Regions from separate parts of the Comamonas sp. MYb21 genome, predicted to be linked through region 2. Evidence: riboswitches for the same ligand, from Rfam matches in the RefSeq annotation. Region 2 holds a riboswitch; the other holds the start of a gene.
The links. A riboswitch is a leader RNA that binds a small molecule or an ion and turns the genes downstream of it on or off. The one in region 2 is predicted to bind cobalamin.

Region 1 (4,206 bases), on a different contig from region 2:
TAGCGCTTGTCGGTCAGGTTGTTGATCCGGGCGATCAGGTTCACATCCTTGAGCACCTCGGTCTGCGCCGACAGGTTGAACAAGGTGTAGCCACCCAGCACATTGGTGTTGGCGGCATTGTCAAAGCGCTTGGCGCTGGTCTGCAGGTCGGCAGCCCAGGTCCAACCGGCGGCACGCGTCTCGGCGCCCAGGGTGGCATAGCGCTTGGCGCGGCGCGCCAGCAGCTTGTCGTTTTCGGTATCGCGCGGGTTCTGGAAGTCGACCGAGCCGTGCAGATTGAACGCACCCAGCTTGGTCGTGGCCGCCAGGGTAATGCCTTCCAGGCGCGCCTTGCCCACATTGGCGTAGCAGCCAAACGTGCTGTCACAACTGCCGGGCGACGAGAAGTTGATCAGGTTGGTGACCCGGTTGCGGTAGGCCGTGGCCGAGAAGCTATCAGCACCCTGCGCCCAGCGCAGGCCCAGCTCGGCATTGCGGCTTTTCTCGGGCTGCAGCGATGCGTCGCCGTATTCGCTAAAGCGCTGGTAGAGCGTGGGCGCGCGGAAGGCCGTGCCCACGGTCGCGGTGGCGCGCCAGTTGGTTGCAAAGGCGTAGCCATAGGCGGCGCTGCCAGTGGTCTTGCCGCCAAACTCGCTGTCGTCATCGCGGCGCAGGTTCAACTGCACCGTGTGCGGGCCGGTGTTCAGGCCATAGCCCAGCGCCAGCGCATTCTGGTGGCGGTCGCGGTCAATGCCACCATTGGTCAGTGCGTCGTCACGCCGCTCCAGCGCGGCCGTCAAGGTGTGGACGCCCAGGCGCCAGGTATTTTGGAACAGGTAGTTGTGCAGCCGCGTGTCCGTCTGGTAGGGCGAGGGCCGGGTCTCGTAATAGTCCCGCGACTGGCTGAACTGCAGCTTGGTGCTGTAGTGCTCGGTCCACTGCGCCTGCCAGTTCAGGCCCAGCGCATACATCTTGTTAAGGCTGCGGTCGTCCTCGGTCAGGCTGCTGTCATAGCCCGAGTTCACATCGCTGGCCAGCAAGGTGGCTTCGAGCCGGTGCTGGCGGTTGATCTGGTAGCCCAGGCGGCCGCTGACGGCATTGCTGCGGTAGTCGTCCTTGTCCGAGTTGGCAGTGGCCACGGTGCGGGCGTTGAAGCCATCGGTCTGCGAGCGGTTCAGGCCCAGCGCGTAATCCCAGCCCTCGGCACTGCCGGAGATGCCGGCCTCGGCCGTGAACGTGCCCCGGTTGCCAAAGCCCAGGCCCACATAGGGCTGGGGCACGCCCTCACCTTTCTTGGTGAAGATCTGCACCACGCCGCCCATTGCGTCCGAGCCGTAGACGGCAGCGGCCGGGCCACGCAGCACTTCGATGCGGTCGATCAGCGCCAGCGGAATCGACTGCCAGGAGGCGCCGCCGGTCGATTGCGAATCCATGCGCACGCCGTCGACATAGACGGCGGTAAAGCGTGAATCGGCGCCGCGCATGAACACGCTGGTCGTCGTGCCCGGCCCGCCGTTGCGAGAAATCTGGATGCCCGGCACGCGCGCGAGCACATCGGCCACGCTGCCCGGGCCCTGGCGCTCGATGGTCTGCGCATCGATGATGGACATGTCGGCCACCAGATCGGACAGTGGCTGCTCGATGCGGTTGGCGGTCACCACCATCTCTTGCAGGTTTTTACCCTCTGTTTCCTGGGCGGCTGGAGCCTGCTGCGCCTGAGCTTGCAGCGCCAACAGGGGCAACGCCGATGCGATGGCCAAGGCCAAAAAACGGGGGGTATGGAGCGTGCCCGAGCGGGGCGCAAGCGCGGGACGCGCGCAGCGGCGTGTCGAAAAATCAGAGGAAAACATGCACTGAGTTGGTGATGAACCACCCCGCGCCAGCCTCCCCGCCGGCAATGGGGAACACGGAGGCCGCAGCAAGGCCTCAGCCGCGCGCCTCCACTATTGTTGGCCGGTATCCGGGCTGGCGATGACACAGCACACGCCTTCCCAAACACTTGTTCAAGGTATTCAGTGGCATAGTGGTGGCTGTGGATGGCGCAAAAACCAACCATCGCTTACCGTTGCGGGGGCAGCGCAGGTTGCGTAAGGCTTGTAGGGCACAAGCAGCGCTCCTGCTTCCCGTTGAACTGCCCCCATGTGAACCACTGGGGCGAGCACCAACGGGTACAATTTTAGCGTTAAACCCATTGCGCACTTAAGAAGACTGTCTCTCTATGGCCACTACGCCTTCTATGGATCTGATGCTTGAGCGGGTGGAGGCACTGCTGAGCCGTCATGAGGCTTTGCAACGCGCCCACGCCCAATTGCAAGAGCAAGTCACCACCCTGACCCAGGAGCGCGACTCCCTCCAATCGCGCCTGACAGCGGCCCGCGCCCGCGTGGATGCACTGATCGAACGCCTGCCCAAGACCTTTGACCAGGACGAATGATGAAACAGCTGGAAGTACACATCATGCAGCAAAGCTATATGCTGGGCTGCCCCGAAGGCCAGGAAGCACGTCTGCTGGCCGCCGTCAAGCATGTCGATGAGGCCATGAGCGGTATCCGCGACGCGGGCAAGATCCGTGGCCGCGAGCGCATCGCCGTGCTGGCGGCCCTCAATGTCGCCTTTGATCTGCTGGATTTACAGGTGCAAAACAGCCAGCTCAGCCAGACCGCCGACGCGCTGCAGGCGCAAGCCGCTGCCCAGTCTGCCGCGATGGCCGAGGCGCAGGCCCAGCCCGCCACCGGTGACCAGGCCAGCCTGGACTGGGACGAGCCCCGCCTGCAGTCGGTGATGCAGCGACTGGACGCGGCGCTGGCGCCCGCCCCTGCCAAGGCCGCCGAAACCCTGGACACCAGCGCCTGAGGCCTGGCGGTAAGCAGGCGCCAACACCAGATTGCGGCGCCATGCAATGCCTCCTGCCAAAATATCAGCTTGGCGCTTTCTCAATCTAGCTAACCAGCTATCTTTTTTGACCAATCCAGGCACATTGACATGCAGTTTTGGTGGGTGCGGCAGGCGCGAGCGATTACAATGGAAGCGTTCGCAGCCCTGCTGGACTTTATAGTTCCTTGAACCAATGCTCTACGAGCACGGGCTTGGTACATCACCTATTGAGCGTGATCGTCTCGCGTCAGATGAACCCAACGATAGGTTGCCCTTGCCCACCTGAACCCCCGGTTCAGGATGACGGTCCAGTGGATCCGCTGCGAACACCTGATTTTTTCGGGCAGGCTGCCCAACCTGTCTTCTCCTCTCCGCGACAGCGGGGTTTCAGGCCACCTGTTTCAGGTGGCCTTTTTACTGCGCGCCATGACTGATCCTCTTGTTTTGCTGCCGCTGTCGTTTCTGGGCCTGATCGGCGGATTTCTCGCGGGCCTGCTGGGCATTGGCGGCGGCATGGTGCTGGTACCCTTCATCACCTACATCCTGGGCACCCAAGGGGTGGCGCCGGAGCTGGCGATCAAGATGGCGATTGCCACCTCGATGGCGACCATCGTCTTCACATCTGTGTCCAGCGTGCGCGCCCACCACCAGCATGGCGCCGTGCGCTGGGACCTTGTCAAACGCCTGGCCCCGGGCATTGTGCTGGGCGGCCTGCTGGCCAGCCTGGGCATTTTTGCGGTGCTCAAGGGCAGCTACCTGGGTTTGTTTTTTGGCCTGTTCATTGGTTACTCGGCACTGCGCATGTTCCGCAAGCCCAACAGCAAGGCCATGCGCGCCATGCCGGGCACGGCCGGCCAGATGGCCGCTGGCGGCGTGATCGGCTGCCTCTCGGGCCTGGTGGGCGCGGGCGGCGCCTTCATCAGCGTGCCTTTCATGACCTGGTGCAGCGTGCCGATGCACAACGCGGTCGCCACCAGCTCGGCGCTGGGCTTTCCGATTGCGGTCACCAATGTCATCGGCTTCATGGTGGCCGGCCTGCACCTGCAGGGGCTGCCGCCGCATTCGCTGGGCTATATCTGGCTGCCCGGCCTGGCCGCCATTGCCACCTGCAGCGTGCTGACGGCGCCGCTGGGCGCCCGTGCCGCGCACCGGCTGCCGGTAGGCCAGCTCAAGAAGATCTTTGGCGGCATCTTGCTGTGCCTGGCCGCGTACATGCTCTACAAAAGCCTGGCGGCCTGGCAGGGCTGAGACCTGCCACAGCGGGCTAGATAATCCGCGAGAAGCGCGCCCGGTTGCGGTCGGCCTGCAGGTTCTTGTCGAACACCATGGCCACACCGCGCACAAAGTACCAGC
Region 2 (4,206 bases):
GCATCCTGCGTCTCGGCCATCTGCGCCACCAGGGCCAGCTCGCGCGCAATGGCGCGGCGCCCCATCTTGTGCAGCGGCTGGCCCTGCAGCAGCACCTGGCCCTCGTTGGGCCGGATCACACCGGCCAGCAAGCGCAGCAGGCTGGACTTGCCCGAGCCGTTGGGGCCAATCAGCCCCAGCATCTCCTGGCGCTGCACCGGCAGGCTGAGCTGCTCGACAACCGGCCGGCCCTGCAGGCGCAGGCCCAGCGCGCAGGCCTGCAACACCGGTTGATCCGCCGTGACCAGAGCTGCCGCCGTCATCCGCGCCTCCGCTGGCTTTTGAGCAGAATGCAGGCAAATACTGGCGCGCCGACCAGGGCGGTGATCACGCCAATCGGCAGCACCTGGCCCCGGATCAGGGTGCGCGAGAGCACATCGGCGGCGATCAAAAAAACGGCACCCATCATCGCGCTGGCAGGCACCAGGCGGCCGTGGCTGACGCCGACCAGCATGCGCGCGGCATGCGGAATGACCAGGCCGACAAAGCCGATCGCGCCGACGATGGAGACCATGACGGCCGTCATCAGCGCAGCGGCCAGCAGCAGCACCAGTTGCACCCGGCGCACCGGCACGCCCAGCGCGGCCGCCGATTCGCTGCCAAAGCTGAAGGCATCGAGCGCGCGCGTATGCAGCAGGCACAGCAGCAGGCCGGTGATCGCAATGCAGGCGGTCAGCACGGTATCGGGCCAGCGCACGCCGCTCAGGCTACCCAGCAGCCAGAACATGATGCCCCGGGCCTGCTCGGCACTGCCCGACTTGGTGATGATCAGCGAGGTCAGTGCATTGAACAGCTGCGAGCCCGCAATGCCGGCCAGCACAATCTGGCCGCTGTTGCGCAGGCCACCGCTGCCGGCGGCATGGGCCAGCAGGGCCACCAGTGCAAACGCGCAGAGCGCACCAAAAAAGGCGCCCACGGTCATCGATATGGCGCCCGCACCGATGCCGACGACAGTCACCAGCACTGCGCCGGTGGAGGCCCCGGCCGAGATGCCGAGCAAATAGGGCTCGGCCAGCGCATTGCGCAGCAGCGATTGCAAAATGACGCCGGACACCGCCAGACCCGCGCCGCAGCTGGCCGCCACCAGCGCGCGGGGCAGGCGGTAGTTCCAGACAATGCCCTGGCTGATGGGATCGATGGCATAGCTGGCACCTGCCAGCTTGTTGGCCAGCACCTGCAGCACCAGGCTGGGCGACAGCGCCGTCTCGCCAACGGCGATGCCCAGCGCCACGCTCAGCAGCAGCGCCAGTGCCGCGCCCAGGCACCAGGCGGCCCCATGCAGCGGCCGGCGCAGCGCCGATGGGCGCGCGGATGCCGTTGCCACCATCATGCAAGGCCTTGCATCAGCGGCTGATCAACGCGCGGCCGCCGGGCCGAGCTTGCGTACCGCATCGCTGATCTGCTCCATGCCATCGACCAGGCGGATCGAGCCTTGCAGCGCATCGGCATCGACGATGACGATGCGGTTGTTCTTGACGGCATCCATGTGCTGGGTGACCGGGTCCTTCTTCAAGAACTCCAGCTTCTTCTGGTAGTCATCCGCAGGGAAGCGGCGGCGGTCCATGCGGGCGATCACCAGGATCGATGGATTGGCCTTGGCAATGGTCTCCCAGCCCACGGTGGGCCACTCTTCGGACGAGTCGACGATATTGCGCAGGCCCAAGGTCTGCAGCATGTAGCCGGCAACCCCGTTCTTGCCCGCCATGTAGGGGTCGATGGCCAGATCGGCGCTGGAGAACCACAGCGCAGCCGTCAGATGGGGCTGCTGCGCGGCCTGGACCTTGGCGACCGCCTTGGCCTGGCGCTCGCGCAGGTCCTTGACCAGGCGCTCGCCCTGGGGCTGCACATCAAAGAGCTGTGCCAGTTGGGTGATGCTCTTGTAGAGCGCCTGCACATCGTAGGCCGCGGTGCGGGTGCCATCGGCGCCCTTGAGGTTGTTCTTGCCTTCGCAGTCGGAGGGCATCGCATAGGTGGCAATGCCCAGGTCATGGAACTGCTCGCGCGTGCCCACGACGCCGTCCTTGCCGACCATCCATTCAAACTGCGACACCACCAGCGCCGGGCGCTTGCCGATCACCGACTCAAAGCTCGGGTCGTTGTCCGCCAGGCGCGGCACCTTGTCATTGATGGCCTTGAACTGGGGCAGCACGGCATTGAACCACAGCGAGGTGCCCACCAGCTTGTCGCCCAGGCCCAGCGCATACAGCATCTCGGTGCCGGCCTGGCCGATGGTGACGACCGACGCGGGCGCCTGCTTGAGGGACACCTCGTAGCCGCAGTTGTGCAGCTGCATCGGATAAGGGGCGGCCCAGGCGGACAGCGGCATGAATACACAGGCAGCCAACAGGGCAGGCAGCGCAAAACGGCGAACAGGCATCGGAATCGTCTCTCCAGGTAGAGGCTGGGCATGCGGGCCGTGCGAGCCGATCCGGTGCTGGGCGCTGCCCGGTGGAGCCAGGACAGCCTTGCGCAGACGAGACGCTGCTCACCGCCCGGACACCCCGCCGGTCATGATCAAAACACACGCACATCCGCCATGAATGGGTTTGCCGCACCGGCGCTTGCGTCGTTCGCCTTGCAGCGCGCACAACCGGTGGCATGCCTGTTTCTCTGTGCAAACCGGGGGCTTGCCAGTGGATTGTGAATGCATGACCTTGGCAGGTCTCCTGACTGGCCGGTCTGCGCAGACCATCGCCTTCCCGAACCGCAGTTCAGTGGCGCATGGATGGCCTGCTCGCGGCCTACAGTTGCGGGGGCAGTTCCGTTTGGGGCGCTGGCTGCCGGCTCGCGCTCCCTGGATTCCCTCATGCCCCGGCACCCTGCCGTGCGCATGTTCTTGCGAAACCAAAGTGGCTGTACTGTAGCCGATTTACAGGGCCTGCATGCTAAGCTGCAGGCCGTTTGATGGCCATGAACCACCCACCCACTACACCCAGCGCATACGGCATCCGCCGCGTTCAGCATCTCGCGCCGGTGGCGGCCTTTTTGCAGGCGGCGCGCCAGGCCATGTTTGGCGATCGGGTCGATACCAGCACGCCGCAGGCCGATCTGCGCGACTTTGCCTCGGTCTATGCACCGCCCGGCGGCTGCATGCTGGCGGCCTGGCAGGGCGACCGCATCATCGGCAGCATTGCCTACCGCGCCTATAACGGGCGCTTTGCCCACCTGGCCGTGCCCAGCGCAGGCACCGCCGAGGTGGTGCGCCTGTATGTGGACCCGGCCTGGCGCCGCCAAGGCCTGGCTGGCGCGTTGTTCGCGCAGCTGCGGCAGCGGGCGCTGCAGCAGGGTGTGCAGCGGCTCTACCTGCACACGCATCCTTTTTTGCCGGGCGCACAGGCCTTTTGGCAGCGCCAGGGCTTTGTCAGCCTGCACCAGGATGCCGACCCGCTGTGGCAAACCATTCATATGCAGCAGGTGCTGCAGGCCGGTCCCACTCCGACCCATCCGCTACGGGCGTAAAAAAACCACCGCATGCGGTGGTTTTCCTGTGGCAGTTGCGCAAACAGCGGATCAGCGCTTCTTGCGGTATTTTTGCAGGGCGGCAATCTGGGCGGCCATGACGGACAGCTCGGATTGGGCCTTGGCCAGGTCAAGCTCGCCCTTGGCGTTCTTGAGGGCTTCTTCAGCCTTTTGCTTGGCTTCAACCGCTTTTTGCTCGTCCAGGTCCTTGCCGCGCACAGCGGTGTCGGACAGCACGGTCACGCAGTCGGGTTGCACTTCGAGAATGCCACCAGCCACGAAGATGAACTCTTCGCCGCCGTCGGCCTTCTCAATGCGCACCGAACCCGGCTTGATGCGGGTGATCAACGGCGTGTGGCGGGCGTAGATACCGAGTTCGCCCATTTCACCAGGCAAAGCCACAAAGCGGGCTTCGCCGGAGAAAATGGATTCTTCAGCACTGACCACATCAACGTGGAAGGTGTTCATCTTTGATCCTCAGAGTGAAAAAGAAACTAGTTCGCGAGAGGGGCTGCGTGCGGCAGCCCGTTCTGCAAAGCTTAGATCTTCTTCGCCTTCTCGATGGCTTCGTCGATCGTGCCAACCATGTAGAAGGCTTGCTCGGGCAGGTGGTCGCACTCGCCGTTGACGATCATCTTGAAGCCGCGGATGGTTTCCGACAGCGGCACGTACTTGCCTGGAGCGCCCGTGAACACTTCAGCAACGTGG

Region 1: it holds a riboswitch for cobalamin, as region 2 does, so the genes downstream of both, WH367_RS20365 (TonB-dependent receptor domain-containing protein) here and WH367_RS10480 (ABC transporter substrate-binding protein) in region 2, are expected to answer to the same signal.

What each region holds. Positions count from the first base shown of each region.
Region 1 is NZ_JBBGZC010000014.1:115,673-119,878, forward strand. It holds gene WH367_RS20365 (TonB-dependent receptor domain-containing protein) at 1-1,829, opposite strand, end outside; cobalamin riboswitch at 1,914-2,158, opposite strand; gene WH367_RS20370 (hypothetical protein) at 2,198-2,413, shown strand; gene WH367_RS20375 (cell division protein ZapA) at 2,413-2,832, shown strand; gene WH367_RS20380 (sulfite exporter TauE/SafE family protein) at 3,280-4,101, shown strand; gene hemN (oxygen-independent coproporphyrinogen III oxidase) at 4,118-4,206, opposite strand, start outside.
Region 2 is NZ_JBBGZC010000006.1:138,156-142,361, reverse strand. It holds gene WH367_RS10490 (ABC transporter ATP-binding protein) at 1-302, opposite strand, end outside; gene WH367_RS10485 (FecCD family ABC transporter permease) at 299-1,369, opposite strand; gene WH367_RS10480 (ABC transporter substrate-binding protein) at 1,394-2,416, opposite strand; cobalamin riboswitch at 2,679-2,903, opposite strand; gene WH367_RS10475 (GNAT family N-acetyltransferase) at 2,950-3,498, shown strand; gene WH367_RS10470 (F0F1 ATP synthase subunit epsilon) at 3,550-3,966, opposite strand; gene atpD (F0F1 ATP synthase subunit beta) at 4,038-4,206, opposite strand, start outside.